DNA from 2 places in the Glaciimonas sp. GNP009 genome. Region 1 is predicted to be linked to the other one. Evidence: riboswitches for the same ligand, from Rfam matches in the RefSeq annotation. Region 1 holds a riboswitch; the other holds the start of a gene.

Region 1 (8,149 bases):
GGGTGATAGATGCCATGGTCCGGCAAAGGTTGCGCTGGTAGATAGCCGAACCCGGTCAACATCAGATGATCCGAAAGGTAGCGCAACAACTGCGCGAGGTTGACACTGCCACCGGCATGAAAATAAGACAACGCTTGCTCTGCCACGGCTGAAGAGACGGTCGAGACGGCGGCGAGTTCAGGATCGGGCTCACCCGTGCCACTGATGGCAATCAGATAACAACCATTGTCACGTGCATGGCGTAGTAGTTCGTTAAAACCCGGCACGCCTCCCAATCGTCCCAACACACGCAAAATAATAATCCGCGTGCCAGCCAGATCACCCGACAACAGATCAGCGATGTGAGATTCTTTATCTAGCGTTTGCAGGTTGATTCCGGTCACTCGCGAAAAATCCTGCGGCAACTGACTCATCGCGCTGTGCAGTACCGTCAAATCATTGGCCGTGTGCGTCAGCAAGGCGATGGATGAACCAGACGAATGCTGTTGCGCGTCAGACATCGGTTTCTTCCTCTGCTGCGACGTCGCCGCTGCCAAGTCGATGAAACACCAGATCAGTCACTTCACGACCGTTTTCAAGATGCTCGGTGACGATGCGCTCAATAGCGGTCGCATCTTCGCAGCGATACCATATTCCTTCCGGATAGACCAACGCCAACGGGCCTTGATTTTTGCAGGCAACCATACAGTGGGTGCGCGTGCGCTTAACGCGCAACTCCGGCCGTGCATCAATGGCAGCGCCAAGAATGCCGAACATGGCTTCAGCACGCACACCATCTTCAGTACAACGTGGGCCGGTACACATAAAAATGTGTCGGGAATGGGTTCTCATAAGCTTTTCTTTGGAACATACAACAGCTAGTGCAGTTATTTCATAGAAGGACTATGATGATTGTTAAGAATGAGAGGAATCAAAAATTGCACATAAAAACAGCAATTGATCCATCAAACATATCCACAATCAGCTAGTTCCATTTAATTGCATCACGGTCAAAAATAAAACGTAATATTACGTAATACACTTGCTCGACTGCTACTTTTTTTGCGATAAATTTAGCCTTTGGGGTCGCCAAATTGACGGTTCAAAAAGCCGAAAGCGCCTCCCAAAGCAAGCCAAAATAGGCCGTTTGCAATCGCTGTTGCGACAATAAACGCCCTCGCTAACTCAGCTGGCGCTGCACCGCCGTGTATCTGCGGCTCTGGCGCACCCAATAAATGCGGCGTCAAAATCAACATTACCGCGAGCAATTTCAACGACCAATGACGCCCAAAAACGAGGAGAGCCAAAGAAATGGCTGTCAGCGTCGCTGTAGCAGTCCACCACAATTGCCGGTCAAGTAATGGCGCAGCTTGCGTCCCCGGCACTTCGGGGGCAAGGCCAAGTGAAGGGGCAACAAATACGACGACATATCCGGCAAGTCCCCACAACAATCCCTCTTGCCAACCGCTAATGCCACCACGTAGCAAAATCGCTGCACCCAATAAGAGTGCAAAACCGACCGCCATCGTCACGTTTGCCATCACGGTATAAAGCGTGCGCTCGATGCCGTTGGTCGGCTCCCATTCCTGCGCCTCGTGATGATGCTCTGTCGCGGAAGGTGGCAACGTTGACACCGATGACGCTGGAGGCAGGCTTGCTATCGCTGACGCTGGTTTGATTGCAGCCGCATGTGCAGCCGCTTCCTCGTAAACTTCCGCCTGAGCAATAATCGGCGTTACTTGTATTTTTTGCACCGCGGTGAGTACCAATCCGGCGAATAATCCAGCCAGCAGAACTGACGATATAAAGCGCTTAACCCCCGGCTTTATTGCTAAAAAATCACCAGTGTTAGTCCCGCTCAATGACATGGGAATCCAGCCGAATGACGACCGTCATGCGCCGCATTATGCAATGTCATGTTGTGAGAAAACCCCATCGCGTAAACCAGCAATAGACCGACTATTGCACTCAGCAATGCTGGAATAACGCGATCTTTCCAGGTGGCGGCAGGGGCTGCCGTAACAATGTGATCAATAAGACCAGTTGAGGATATTGCCATAGCGATCTTCCTTTTTTATAACTTACAACGATATGACTGGCACACGGCCTCCGCACCAGAACGGAGTGTGACCAGGAAGGCATAAAGGTGCAGCAAGAATGCAGAAAGCGCGACAGCAAAAGACGAGGAAATACAAGACGGGGTGCACAGGAAGGCAAGGCAATCCATCTGAATCGCCCGCCGCGACACAAACTGCATAACACTTTAGGCCGGTATCCGGGCTCACGAGGTGAAATCTGCTGACAGACTTCGAAGTTCGCGCCTTCCCATGCGTTGGCACAGTGGCGTACTGCAAACTTTTTACTCGCTTACCGTTGCGGGGGCAGCGTCGGATTAATGCCTGGGCACGCACCGACTTCCCGTTTAATTTTACGCACGACTGCACGCAAAACACCTAAAGCTATTGCTACCCGCCGAGTATAGGTTGCGACTTATCAAGATGCAAGTTGAAGCTGCTTTGTTTCTATTGGATGATCTAATAGCGTTTGCCAGTGTTACTGAAAGGTTTAACTGACACCGGTTAAGCTAATGTCAGTGTGCCTTTAGTTGTGCCGCGGTGCGGGAAGATGCGACAAAAAGTCGGCGTCACTCCACTTCCGGCTTTTAAAGACAGATTGTAATGAAATATTAACAACAGAAGCGCTATACAATTCATCCAAATATAAAGAGGAGAAACACCATGTTTACAGGATTTGAACGTCACGTCGCTGAGGTCAACGGTACGCACATAAATTATGTTCGCGGAGGCAACGGACCAGCGTTGCTTTTGTTGCACGGCCATCCACAAACGCATGTGATCTGGCATAAAGTGGCACAACAACTTGCGCAACACTTCACCGTAATTGCTGCTGATTTGCGCGGCTACGGCGATAGCGGCAAGCCAGTCGGATTGGCTGATCACAGCAATTATTCCAAGCGCACCGTCGGCCAGGATCAAATTGACTTAATGAAAACGTTAGGTTTCAAGCAATTTTTACTCATGGGACATGACCGCGGCGGACGCGTTGCGTACCGTATGGCACTTGACCATCCTGATGCGATTCTCAAACTGGTTTTGCTGGACATTGCGCCGACGCTGGCAATGTATGAAAAAACTACGATGGAATTTGCCAGCACTTACTATCATTGGTTCTTTTTAATCAGGCCCGCTCCCTTTCCCGAAATACTACTCGGCGCGCATCCCGAAGCCTATTTAGAGCACACCATCGGCGCACGCAGCGCAGGTCTCGGACCATTTACGCCGGAGGCGTATGCTGAATACCTGCGTTGTCTGAGTGATCCAGCCACCATTCACGGCATTTGCGAAGACTATCGCGCCAGCGCCAGCATTGACCTTGAACACGAACGTAAGGATCTCGCCGACGGCAAGAAAATTCAGTGCGATACGTTAGTTTTGTGGGGCGCGCATGGCGTCATCGAAAAGTGTTTCGATCCTCTCAACGAATGGCGGCTACTCACCAAAAACGTCACCGGCAAGGCCCTCGACTGCGGTCACTATATTCCGGAAGAAGCACCCGAAGCGCTGATGGCGCAGGTCATGCCGTTTTTTATTGAATGAAAAATGAGATGTGATGGCAGCCTGATTTATTAGAGGTTTCGCCGCTAGAAGAATGTGGGCAACTTGCTCATCGGCCACCGATGAAAGCCACAACTTAACTCTCAATAGCCAAGCGATACAAACGTCGATTACGTTTCCCAGTGACAACTATATGCAACGCCGAGTCGCCGTATTTGCAAACAATTGTTTCTGGGTCAACCGGTTTGGCTTTAGGCGCGTTTCTGTATTGCTATCAAACGTACATTTTCGAAAAGGAGTCATCATGCGATCAAAAATTATCTTTGTGCTGGCCTGTGCACTCACCCTTGCCGGAACCTCTGGACTAGTCGAGGCCAAAGGCTGTTTAAAGGGTGCTGCAGTAGGTGGCGTTGCCGGTCATGTGGCGGGCCACCATGCCGTACTCGGTGCGGCTGGTGGTTGTGTGGTTGGACGCCATATGGCCAACAAAAAAGCTGCTGAACAAAAAAATCAAGCCGCAACGACACAACCCGCGCCATCAAAGTAAATCGACAAAATCGGGCTAGTTGCTGCATACAAGAAGGCTAACATTTTCCTCTTTTTACCTGATTTTTTTACTTTTCTTACTGTATAGGAACTTAAAATGAAAACTTTATTACTCTCCGCAAGTTTGGCCTTAGCTTTGCTGACATCGGCCGGAAGCTATGCCCAGGCACCGGCAGGCGCTCCCGCAGGAAGCACCGGCCTATGTAAAGATGGCACTTATTACTCCGGCGCAACCAAAAGTGGTGCATGTTCTGGCCATAAAGGCGTGAAGGATTGGTATGCGACCAAAGCCACAACACCAGCAGCGACACCGGCTGCAACACCAGCGCCAGCATCAAAACCAATGGCTGCCCCAAGCGCAGCGTCGACTGCTAGCTCGGCGGTCGCTCCCGGTGGCGGTCCCGGTTTAGTGTGGGCAAATACCAGCACCAAGGTGTATCACTGCCAAAACACCAAGTATTACGGCAAAACCAAAGCGGGTGCTTACATGTCAGAAGCTGACGCAAAAACCAAGGGCTATCACGCCGATCATGGCAAAGCTTGCGGTTAATGGGTTAGAAGTATTTCAAACGACATCCGTGATGGATGTCGTTTGCGTTGGCGGTAACCTATCGCCAGAATGTTTCGGATCACCTCGATAGCGCACTGCACAGGTAAAAAAATGACGCCCTCTTCAGTATTTCCATTTTAAAAAATAGTGGAAATACTGAAGAGGGCGTTGTGTCATCAATACAGTCAATCAAGATATTGGTCGGGTTAGCGTTTTGGATTGACAATGTTCCCTGAATATTTGCCATCCAAAGCATCAATCAAATTTTGCGCTGCGCAGACCGCCATTGCGTGCCGTGTTTCATGCGTAGCCGAACCGATGTGCGGAAGCGCGACGACATTTTTCATGCGCAATAACGGCGAATCTTGCGGCAACGGCTCGCGCTCAAATACATCAAGCCCTGCGCCCCGAAGCTGACCGTTTTCCAGAGCGGTTATTAACGCCGACTCATCGATAATACTGCCGCGTGAAATGTTGACCAGAATAGCCCGGGATGGCATCAAGGCCAACTCGCGCGCGCCAATCATGCGTTCAGTTTGGGGCGTTAGCGGTACGGTAACACACACAAAATCGGAGGTCTTCAGCAAATCATCGAGCGGTGTAAGTTGCGCTCCGTAGGCTTTTTCGGCAGCGACGTTGGGCGTGCGGTTGGTGTACAACACCCGCATCCCAAAACCACATGCGGCACGTCGGGCGATAGCCCCGCCGATGCGACCCATCCCGATAATACCCAACGTTTTCCCTTGCACGTCGGTACCAAAACACGCCTCGCCGATACTACGCGTCCATTCACCAGCACGCACATAATCGGCCATTTCCACTACCCGCCGTGCAGTCGCCAGAATCAAAGCGAAGCCGGTGTCGGCAGTGGTTTGTGTAAGAACGTCTGGTGTATTCAGCAACGCGATATTGCGGCGGGTCAGATCATCTACATCGAATTGATCGGTCCCGACCGAGATTGTCGAAATCGCCAACAGTTTTGGTGCAGCATCAAGGATCGCGGCATCGATTTTTAAACTCGCACCGATCATGCCTTCGGCGTTGGTTAATGCAGCGATGAACGCCTCCCGATTACCGTCATTGACGCTGTCAAATTGCAGTACTTTAGAGCGCTCTTGCAACATTGCCAGCACATCTTCCGGCACTTTTTTGTAGAGTACGATTATTGGTTGCATAGCTTGTATTTCACCTTGGATAGTTAGCGTGTTGCCGGTTGCAAATTACGCGGCGCGACCACTTCCACTGGCGGTTTTACCCATAGCATCAGCAACACCGACATCAGCAAACCACCTGCCATGAACAGATAGGACGCCAACGGACTTCCGGTTGCGCCATTGAGATACCCGACCACATACGATCCCAGAAAAGAACCGAGCGCACCCATGCTGTTAATCAACGCCATCGCGCCACCGGCAACGTTCTTAGGGAGAAGCTCGGGAACAATTGCAAAGAATGGACCGTAAGGCGCATACATCGCGGCACCGGCAATCACCAGTAACGTGTAAGACCACCAAAAGTGACCGGTCCCGATCAGGAACGAACCCAGAAAAGCACATGCGGCCAACAACAAAGCTGGCCATACAAACAGCTTACGATTCTGCAATTTATCCGACGCCCATGACGACAGCAACATGGCGATGATCGCCGCCAGATAAGGAACTGCGGATAACCAGCCGGTTTCGACCATGCTGATAGACGACGCATTTTTAAGGATAGATGGCAGCCACAATACGAAGCCATACACACCAATACTCCAGCAAAAATATTGCGCACAAAGCTTCATGACCGCTGGCGACTTGAATGCCTCACCATAATTGCGGACCGGCTTCATCGCCGCTTGCTCCAACTCCAGCGCGGCTTTAATATCAGCCTTTTCTTGCGGTGATAACCAGGTCGATTCAGCCGGTTTATCCTGCACCACAAACCACCAGATAACCGCCCATATTACTGCCGGTATACCTTCAGCGATCATCATGTGACGCCAGCCGAAACTGTTGACCAGATAACCTGATAAGACCGACATCCACAACACCGTGACGGGATTGCCTAAGATCAAAAACGTGTTGGCACGTGAGCGTTCGGTTTTGGTGAACCAGTTACAGATATAAATCAACATCGCTGGCATCACCGCTGCCTCGACCACGCCAAGCGTAAAGCGGATCACCATCAGCATGGGGATATTGCTGACCATTCCGGTCATCGCAGCGCACGCGCCCCACAAAATAAGGCTCCAGAAAATCAATTTCTTGACACTTCCGCGCTGAGCATACATAGCGCCCGGAATCTGGAAGAAGAAATAACCCAAAAAGAACAGAGCACCGATCAACGATGACGTGCCATGCGAGACGCCGAGATCGCTGTTAATCCCTGCTGCTGCGGCAAAACCGTAATTGGCGCGATCCAGATATGCCAGACTGTATGTGATAAATATAATCGGCATGATGTACCACCAACGCCGTACTGCTAATGTTTTTGTCTCCATGATTTTCTCTTTAGTTTTGAATCTATATTGAGAGTGAATTTTAATTTTTGAATTACTTGTTGAATCTTGTTTTTTTATTCAGATCGGCTTCTTAAAAATCATCCAGCCTTCATCCGAAACAAATCAGATTATCGCCAACTCTTCCTGATCCAATCTGGCGCGGGTGGGCAATCCTTCGCTATCGCCGATGACTTGAATAGCCATGCCACCGATACGGTTACCGCGCTCTACCGCAAACGCCAGATCGCGCCCTTCCAGCAGGGCGCTGATCACGCCGACCGCAAAACCGTCGCCCGCGCCGACCGTATCGACTACCTTTGCGACCGGCAATGCTTCGACGGTTAACGCACGGTCGGCGGTGCGTACGTAGGCACCTTTTTCACCTAACTTGATGACGACACCTTTAGCACCGCCCGACAGATAGAAGTCTGCAATTTCACGCGGTGTTTGCAATCCTGTCAAAATCCGTCCTTCCTCTAAGCCGGGCATGATCCAGTCGGCATAGGCGGCCAGCTTATTCAGGCGTGCGATCATCACATCGCGTGAGGCCCATAAGGTTGGGCGCAAATTGGGATCGAAGCTGATACTTTTTCCTGCGGCGCGCATTTCCTGCGCGATATGCAGCGCCAGTTCGAATGAGGTTTCAGAAATTGCCGGCGCTACGCCGGATAAATGCAAATGACGCGCTGCGCCAAAGTATTCCGGCTTATAGTCGGCCAATGACAAATGACTGGCCGCCGAACCCTTACGGAAGTATTCGATTTGCGGATCGCTGCCATCGTCGCTGCGCGACTTTAATTGAAAGCCGGTGCGATAACGGTCATCAATGGTCACTGCACCCGTATCGATGTTCTCGTCGTTGAGTGTCTTGAGGATAAAACGCCCGAAGGAATCCGCGCCGACACGACTGGCCCAGCCAACCTTAAAACCTAAACGCGCCAACCCGATAGCGACGTTAAGCTCGGCTCCCGCGGCCCGTTTGACAAAGGAAGTGACGTCACCCAAATCGCCAGGTTC
Region 2 (8,149 bases), 2.3 Mb from region 1:
ATAATTGTGTCGAGCGCTCTTGGTCTCCTTTTCTTTCTTCCTGTATCAAAAGATTTTTGTTAATTGCATAAAGGAGTTGTCATGAAGCAAATTACTGCCATTATCAAACCGTTCAAACTGGACGAAGTACGCGAAGCGTTGGCCGAAGTCGGCGTCAATGGCTTAACCGTCACTGAAGTCAAAGGTTTTGGTCGCCAAAAAGGCCATACCGAGTTGTATCGCGGCGCGGAATATGTCGTCGATTTTTTGCCAAAAGTAAAAGTTGAATTGGTGATTGACGATGCGCTTGCTGAGCAAGCTGTTGATGCCATCATCAAAGCTGCGCGTACTGGCAAGATTGGTGACGGTAAGATTTTTGTCCGCGAAGTCGAGCAAGTTATCCGCATTCGTACCGGCGAAACTGGTTCGGAAGCAGTATAAGACGCTTTAAGACAGGGCTTTAAGACCGGACTTAAAAACCTGGCTTTACAGCACGCATGGTTGTATCGGCTCGTCGTAACATCGTGTATCTGCCAATTCCTGATGCGGAGTTTAGGTGGAATACAGACGGGCCGCGCTGTCTTACCTTTGACGCAGAACGCATTACCGCTGTGCGCGCATGTCGGCAGTATGTGGGCAGCAACACCTTTGCTGCCGTTTTCTGAAGTGTTTTGGCGCAAACGTTGTATCGTGGACGCCGCGCAGATTCTAGAAACCATTACAGAAACACATCGGACAATATTGCCATGCAGATTCCTCACATTGTATCCATTCAGGATAGCGATCTCAGTAATACCATCACCACTGTCATCAATAATAAAACCAAGCCGTTAGGCAGTTTGGGTGCGTTAGAAGCAATCGGCCTTCAAATCGGATTGATCCAAAAAACCACGCGTCCGACATTCATCCAGCCAGCTATCCTTATATTCGCCGCTGACCATGGTGTCGTCGCCGAGAATATCTCTGCTTATCCACAAAGTGTGACGTGGCAAATGGTTGAAAATTTTCTCAACCAAAATGCGGCGATTAATGTTTTTGCACGTCAAAATAATTGCGCTTTGCAGATAGTTGATGCTGGTGTTAATCATGATTTCGGTTGGCCTCCTCAGTTAATCGGTAAAAAAGTCGGTTTCGGAACGCGAAATTTTGCTAACGAGTCGGCGATGACCGCTGAGCAATGCACCACAGCCATGGAACACGGCATGGACCTGATTGGGGGGCTAACCGGCAATATCGTTGGTTTTGGAGAGATGGGAATCGGCAATACCACCGCAGCGGCGGCCATCATGCACAAGATCACCGGCTTGCCGCTGGTCGATTGCGTGGGGGCGGGAACCGCCTTTGATGCTGCCCGAATTTTGCATAAGCAAAATGTGATTCAGCGTGCGGTCAGTTTTCACGGTGGCATCGTTGCGCCGCTTGATGTATTGGCGACATTTGGTGGTTTTGAAATCGCCATGATGGTCGGTGCGATGCTGGCTGCTGCCGAACGCCGCATGGTTTTGCTGATCGATGGATTCATTGTTACCAGCGCATTACTGGTCGCCGCACAGTTGCGTCCCGAAATCCTGGATTACTGCATTTTTGCGCATTGCTCGGACGAGCGAGGCCACCAACAGATGTTGACGTTCCTTAAAGCGCAACCATTACTGCAATTAGGTTTGCGTTTGGGCGAGGGTACGGGCGCAGCGCTGGCATTACCTCTGGTGCAGGCGGCGGTACTTTTTATGACGGAAATGGCGACCTTTGACTCGGCAGCGGTTGATTCTATTTCTACGCCTCCGCATGCACAGTGAATACTGAATAGCCATGTCCAGCATGCGACCCAGTGCGTTACGCTCGCGTAGTCTGACCAAAGCAATCACCCATCAAGTGCGGTTATTCTTCGTTGCGCTGCAATTCTTTACGCGACTGCCCATTCCCGGCTGGGTTGGGTTCGATCCCGCATGGTTACAGCAAGCTTCGCGTTATTTTTCGGCGGTGGGGATTGTTGTGGGTGCTGTGACGGCAGCGATTTATGCGGCGGCGGCCCATGTGTGGCCGCCCGCGGTGGCGGTGTTGCTATCGACCATTGGCGGCATTTATCTGACCGGTGCGTTCCACGAAGATGGCTTTGCTGATAGCTGTGATGGTTTTGGCGGTGGTTATACTGCCGCCCGTATTCTTGAGATTATGAAGGATTCACGGGTTGGTGCATATGGTGTCATCGGCATGGTGTCGATGCTCGGTTTGAAATTCACGTTACTCGTGAGCCTGCCGTTCTGGGCGGTCGTGGCAGCGTTACTAACGGCCCATCCTATTTCCCGTTTGATGGCGAGTAGTTTGATTTGGCGGCTGACGTATGTCAAAGCCGAGGGCAAGGCAAAACCATTGGCAGAGCAGATGTCCGGACCTGAATGTGGCGTGGCGATGGCTTTCGCTGCGTTACCTTTATTGGCAATCGGTGTTTTGGGTTGGGCGCCTTGGGCGGGGATAGCCGCTGGTCTGGTGTGTAGCGCTATTGCTACCTTGTGGCTCGCCCGCTTTTTCGTTAAGCGCATTGGCGGTTATACCGGCGACTGTCTGGGTGCCGTGCAGCAGGTGGCAGAAGTGACCTTTTACCTTGGTTTATTGGCTGCCATGCCGCTTTTAAAATGATGTACTTAAGATAATGATGCAACTCCATCTTGTGCGTCATCCGAAGCCGAGCACGCCAGGAGCTGTATCCGACTTGTGCTACGGGCGTTCTGACCTCCTTGTATCCGAAGAAGAAAATACGCGTGTGTTGCATCAATTGATAAAGGTACTGCCAAAGCCGGTCCTGATGTTTTCTAGTCCGCTCCTTCGATGCGCGGGGTTGGCGGATAGTTTGTCGCGACAACCGGGTTGGCCGGCACCGACTCTTGATCACCGTCTAGTGGAACTGGACTTTGGAAAATGGGAAATGCAATCCTGGCAGGATATCCCGCGTGATGAGATCGATGCATGGGCGGGCGCGGTGATTGACTATCGACCGGGTGGTGGAGAAAGCGTGATGCAGATGGCGGCACGCGTGGATGCGTTTTATCGTGCGTTGCCGCGACTTCATTCACCATCACCGAACAGTGGCGAAAATAACAACAATGGCGATGATGTTGCCGTCATTTGCCATGCAGGGACTATTCGCCTCCTTTTAGCCTGCCATGCCTTAGCCCAGGAGGCTTCCATGCCAATCGGAGCGCCAAGGGCGATTGCGGATATTGCGCGAAAGGCTGCCAACGCAGCCCATAAGATCGGTTACGGCGAAGTGATTTCGCTAATCTGCTGATTTCGCTGGGATTTTGCACGCGGATTCGAAGATTTATTGTTGCTGTAAAGGCAGATGAATATTAGAATGCCGGTGCTTTTGGTGCTCGCGAACACGGCTGTGTTCGCAGTTAAACGGGAAACACGCGATACGTGTGCTGCCCCCGCAACGGAAAACAAGCGTCTCAATTTGCTTAATGAATGACTGGTTGAATGACCGGTTAATGTCGGCCTATTCACTATGGCCGATAATTGCAGCGTAGTTGCTGCAAAATATTGATTACACAATGTGACAAGCTGCCTCTAACACCACTGTGTTTCGCGCGGGAAGGTAAGGCAGTTGGACTTGGTAGCCCGGATACCGGCCAGTAGCAGGTGGAACTACTTTTAAGGCGGTACGGACGATCTGTCGCGAAATGCGATCCGGCAACTTTGCTGGATTGATTGTTCAGTGCAATGTCTTGCGGAGGTATTTCTTTTGAATCCAGCGCGCGGGGAGGCGAGCTGGTGGTTGTTTTCTTGCTTAAATTATCATGACCCTAACTGTTTCACCGACCCATCCGCGCCGCGCTGCGCGAATGATTGGGCCTTTGTGCCTTTCTACGCTTATTATTTCTACTTTTTCCGCATCCAGTTTTGCTCAGGAAGCCTCGGATAAGTCACTAGAGCCCGTTCTAGTCACAGCAACACGCACGCCACAAAAAGCCAGTGATGTGATCAGCGACAACGTGACGATTTCTGCCGAAGACATTGCGCTATCGGGACAAACCTCGCTGGTTGAACTGCTGCAAAAGCAACGTGGAATTGAAATCACTGCTAACGGCGGTCCTGGTACTTCGGCATCGGTATTCATGCGCGGTGCAGCTAATAATCAAAATATAGTATTAATCGATGGCGTCCGTGTCGGGTCTTCCACGACCGGCGGCGCTACATGGTCCAGCATTCCATTGTCACAAATTGATCACATCGAAATCGTGTATGGCCCTTTGAGTAGTTTTTATGGCGCTGACGCAATGGGTGGCGTGATTCAAATTTTTACCAAGAAAGGTTCGGGCGCGCCGCGTTTGACTGCATCTGCCGGTGCCGGCAGCTATGGTACCCGCACAATGGATGCGAGTATTTCTGGCGCGACCGAAGGCGACCATCGTTTTAGTTACGCTATATCGGTGGCGCATGAAAATGCAGATGGGTTTTCAGCGACTAAGCCAGACCCTTCGCCGTATAGTTCTTATAATCCAGATAAAGACGGCTACAAAAAAGATAGTGCCAGCGGACAGTTTGGGTTGGAGCTGGCAAAGGGCCAGGAAGTTGGCGTGACCTTTTTGCAAAGCCGGTTGAATGCGCAGTACGACGATGGTTCGGATTTCGACACGCGTGTCGTGCAAAAACTTGAAAATGTGGCTGTGTATTCGAAAAACCAGATTCTGCCTTGGTGGAATAGTAAGGTTCAGGTGTCGCAAACTACCGATAAATCGACTTATATCAGCAGCGATCAGCCGGATGGGATCAGCGATGTAACGACTAAGCAGAATAATTACAGCTGGCAAAATGATTTGTTCATCGGGACAGACGTCTTGCAGTTGTTGGCTGAGCGACGTGAGGAGGAGGTTTCTGCCACCGGTTTGTCTGGTGACCGGACGACCAATTCGGTTGCTGCATCGTACCAGTTGAAGCGTGGAGATCATCTGGCGACCGTTAGTATCCGGAATGATAATAGCTCGCAATTTGGTACGCATGCGACTGGTAGTCTTGGGTATGGCTATCGTTTGAACCAGGACTGGCGGGCTAATGTCAGTTATGGCACTAGTTTTCGTGCGCCGACTTTCAATGAGTTGTATTACCCCGGTTATGGTGTTGCGGCGAACAAACCGGAAAAAGGTAAGAATGCGGAGGTGGGGTTGGTGTATGACAATGGGACTTCGCAGTTAAATATTTCTTACTATCACAACAAAATAACTGATTTGATCGTCTCGACTACGACTTGTCCGGTTGAGCCGGATAGCCATCCTTATGGTTGTGCTTATAACGTTGATAAGGCGACGCTTGAGGGGGTTTCTTTTGGCGGCAGTACTAAGTTGGGTAATTTTGCTTTGCGTGGTTCGCTGGATGTGCAGAATCCGCGGGATGATACTAGTGGGAAGTTGCTGGCTCGGCGTGCGCGGCAGCATGGAACGGTGGCGCTTGAGTATGGGGTTGGGGCGTTGAAGTCTGGTGTTGAGATGGTGGTGTCTGGTAAGCGGTACGATGATGGGGATAATCAGGTTGTTTTGGGTGGGTATAGTTTGGTTAACTTGTATGCTAGTGTTGATTTGACTGGGAAGTGGTCTTTGTTTGGGCGGTGGAATAATGTGCTCAATAAGGATTATGAGTTGGCGCGGTATTATGGGACTGCTGGGAGTAGTTTGTTTTTGGGTGTTCGGTATGGGTTTCGGTGATTGGCTGGGGTGTGGTCGGTAGTCGGTAGGTTGGGGGGCTTTTGCTCCGTGGGGGCTTGTCGGGGGTAGCCCGACAGCTAGTTACTTTTTCTTGCTTCGGCTCGGCGCCCCCGCCAAGAAAAAGTAACCAAAAAGAAGGCGACCGCAACTGACGCTGCCCTGCGGGTCCCCAAGTATTTCAGCCGCCAGTCGGGTTGAAAGACCAACTCGCTACGCTCAAACATGTCTTCCAACAATTCCCGACTGACAGCTGAAATACTTGGCAGCGTCCATGACGGAGTACGTCAACTTCAACTTCAAGAACAACCGCAACGTCAACTGTGGCTGCGCCTGCAAGTTCAAGAGCAACGTCAACTGTGGCTGCGCCTGCAAGTTCAAGAGCAACGTCAACTGTTGCTGCGCCTGCAAGTTCAAGAGCAACGTCAACTGTGGCTGCGCCTGTAAGTTCAAAGGCAACGTCAACTGTGGCTGCGCCTGCAAGTTCAAAGGCAACGTCAACTGTGGCTGCGCCTGCAAGTTCAAAGGCAACGTCAACTGTGGCTGCACCGGCGATTGCGTTGGTATTGACGGTTTTGATATTTGGGTTTTGTTTTGAATTATTTTTTTGTGTTTGAAAGATTGCGTGATTAATAGTGGAGCTTTGAAAAAATCGTCAATTTCTTCTACGCGTGGGTCGCGGGATGGGCGGCGGGCGATTTTGGTGTTGGGTGGGTTGGGTTTGTTGGCGTTGGTTAGTATTGTTTTTGCTTGTGCGGTTGGTTCGGTGACGTTGTCTTTTTCTGATATTTTTGGCGCTTTGAGTGAGGTGTTGCGTGGTGCACCTAAAAGTATGGCGGCGACTTTGTTGCAGTTGCGGTTGGAGCGGGCTTTGTCTGGGTTTGTGACTGGGGCGATGTTGGCTTTGGCTGGGGTGATGATGCAGGCGTTGTTGCGTAATCCTTTGGCTGATCCTTATGTGCTGGGGGTTTCTGGTGGGGCGGCGGTTGGGGCGTTGTTTGCGATGCTTTTTTTTAGTGCGGCGTGGATGATTGATGTGGCGGCGTTTGCGGGTGCGATTGTTGTGGCGTTGCTGTTGTTTGGTTTGGCTTATCGGGATTTGCGGGGTGGGATTTCGGATGGTAACGCGCCGTTGCTGTTGTTGACTGGCGTGATTGTGGCTTCGGGTTGCGGTGCTTTGGTGACGTTGATGCTGTCGATTGCGCCGGATAGTCGGTTGCGTAGTATGGTGTTTTGGTTGATCGGCGATTTGTCGGGGACGCAATTGCGCTGGTTGCCTTGGATTGTTTTGAGCGGTGCACTTATTTTTGCTTTACGCAAAGCACGGCATATTAACGTCATGGTCATGCAGGCAGAGGCGGCGGCGACGTTGGGGATTCATGTGGCGTCGTTACGTAAGGGGTTGTTCTTTTGTGCGGCCTTATTGACTGCTTGCACGGTGAGTAGCGCGGGCGCGATTGGGTTTGTCGGGTTGATTGTGCCGCATGCGTGTCGGTTTGCGCTGGGACCGGATCACCGTTTGTTGTTGCCTGCTGCGACCATTGCCGGTGGCACGTTTCTCTTGTTGGCGGATACATTGGCGCGTACTGTTATTGCGCCAACACAATTGCCGGTCGGCGTGATTACGGCCTTGATCGGCGTGCCGGCATTTCTATTACAACTGCACCACATTCGCAAACGATGATGACATCTCCAACACTGATGCGCACCCGGTCTGTCGATTTAACTATCGAGGGTCGTGCGCTGGTCGCGGGTTTGGATTGGGATCTGCATCCTGGCCAGCTTTGGTGTGTGATCGGTCGCAACGGGGCTGGGAAGAGTACATTTTTGCGCTGTCTGGCAGGTTTGCGCTTGCCCGATGGCGGGGTAGTGGAACTGGCTGAAAAACCGTTATCACAATGGGCGTTGGAAGGGCTGGCGCGGGTTCGCGCGTTTTTGCCACAAGGAACGCGTGACGCCTTCGGTTATCGCGTGATTGAAACCGTATTGGCGGCGCGGCATCCGTATCACGATACCCGCTATTGGGAATCCGATACTGATCAGGAAACCGCTTTAAGTGCGTTAAGAGCGCTGGATGTAGAAGCACTTGCCGAACGTGATATTCGTACCTTGTCCGGTGGCGAGCGTCAGCGGGTGGCGATTGCCGCTGTGTTGGCGCAGGATACGCCGTTATTATTGCTCGACGAGCCTGCGAATGCGCTGGATCTGGCGCATCAGGTTAGCGTGATGCGTTTATTGGACGAACTGTGCGCGAACAGTGAGTCGCCCAAAGCCATCGTAATGGTAAGCCACGACTTGAATCTGGCGCATAGCGTGGCGAGTCATGCGCTGCTGCTGATGGGAGATGGAGGTTGGCGTGCCGGGCCGGTTGCCGAGGTGATGACAGCACCAATTCTGAGCCAATGTTTAGGGCATCCGATCGAGATCATCACGCACGAAAATCGGTCTATTTTTATTCCTGCGTAGCGCGTATG

Evidence for each region. Region 1 has a riboswitch for cobalamin ahead of ACXX82_RS11260 (CbtB domain-containing protein). Riboswitches for the same ligand answer to the same signal wherever they lie in the genome.
Region 2: it holds a riboswitch for cobalamin, as region 1 does, so the genes downstream of both, ACXX82_RS01455 (TonB-dependent receptor domain-containing protein) here and ACXX82_RS11260 (CbtB domain-containing protein) in region 1, are expected to answer to the same signal.

Annotation. Positions count from the first base shown of each region.
Region 1 covers NZ_JBTGUV010000004.1:2,339,211-2,347,359, reverse strand. Annotated here, with positions in the region: gene ACXX82_RS11275 (cobaltochelatase subunit CobN) at 1-500, opposite strand, end outside; gene ACXX82_RS11270 ((2Fe-2S) ferredoxin domain-containing protein) at 493-831, opposite strand; gene ACXX82_RS11265 (CbtA family protein) at 1,053-1,847, opposite strand; gene ACXX82_RS11260 (CbtB domain-containing protein) at 1,838-2,038, opposite strand; cobalamin riboswitch at 2,229-2,451, opposite strand; gene ACXX82_RS11255 (alpha/beta fold hydrolase) at 2,718-3,596, shown strand; gene ACXX82_RS11250 (hypothetical protein) at 3,859-4,101, shown strand; gene ACXX82_RS11245 (DUF3761 domain-containing protein) at 4,198-4,650, shown strand; gene ACXX82_RS11240 (NAD(P)-dependent oxidoreductase) at 4,857-5,825, opposite strand; gene ACXX82_RS11235 (MFS transporter) at 5,849-7,132, opposite strand; gene ACXX82_RS11230 (sugar kinase) at 7,256-8,149, opposite strand, start outside.
Region 2 covers NZ_JBTGUV010000004.1:73,380-81,528, reverse strand. Annotated here, with positions in the region: gene ACXX82_RS01475 (P-II family nitrogen regulator) at 82-420, shown strand; gene cobT (nicotinate-nucleotide--dimethylbenzimidazole phosphoribosyltransferase) at 726-1,775, shown strand; gene ACXX82_RS01465 (adenosylcobinamide-GDP ribazoletransferase) at 1,798-2,616, shown strand; gene ACXX82_RS01460 (histidine phosphatase family protein) at 2,630-3,265, shown strand; cobalamin riboswitch at 3,328-3,627, shown strand; gene ACXX82_RS01455 (TonB-dependent receptor domain-containing protein) at 3,777-5,678, shown strand; gene ACXX82_RS01450 (hypothetical protein) at 5,895-6,212, opposite strand; gene ACXX82_RS01445 (FecCD family ABC transporter permease) at 6,319-7,359, shown strand; gene ACXX82_RS01440 (ABC transporter ATP-binding protein) at 7,356-8,141, shown strand.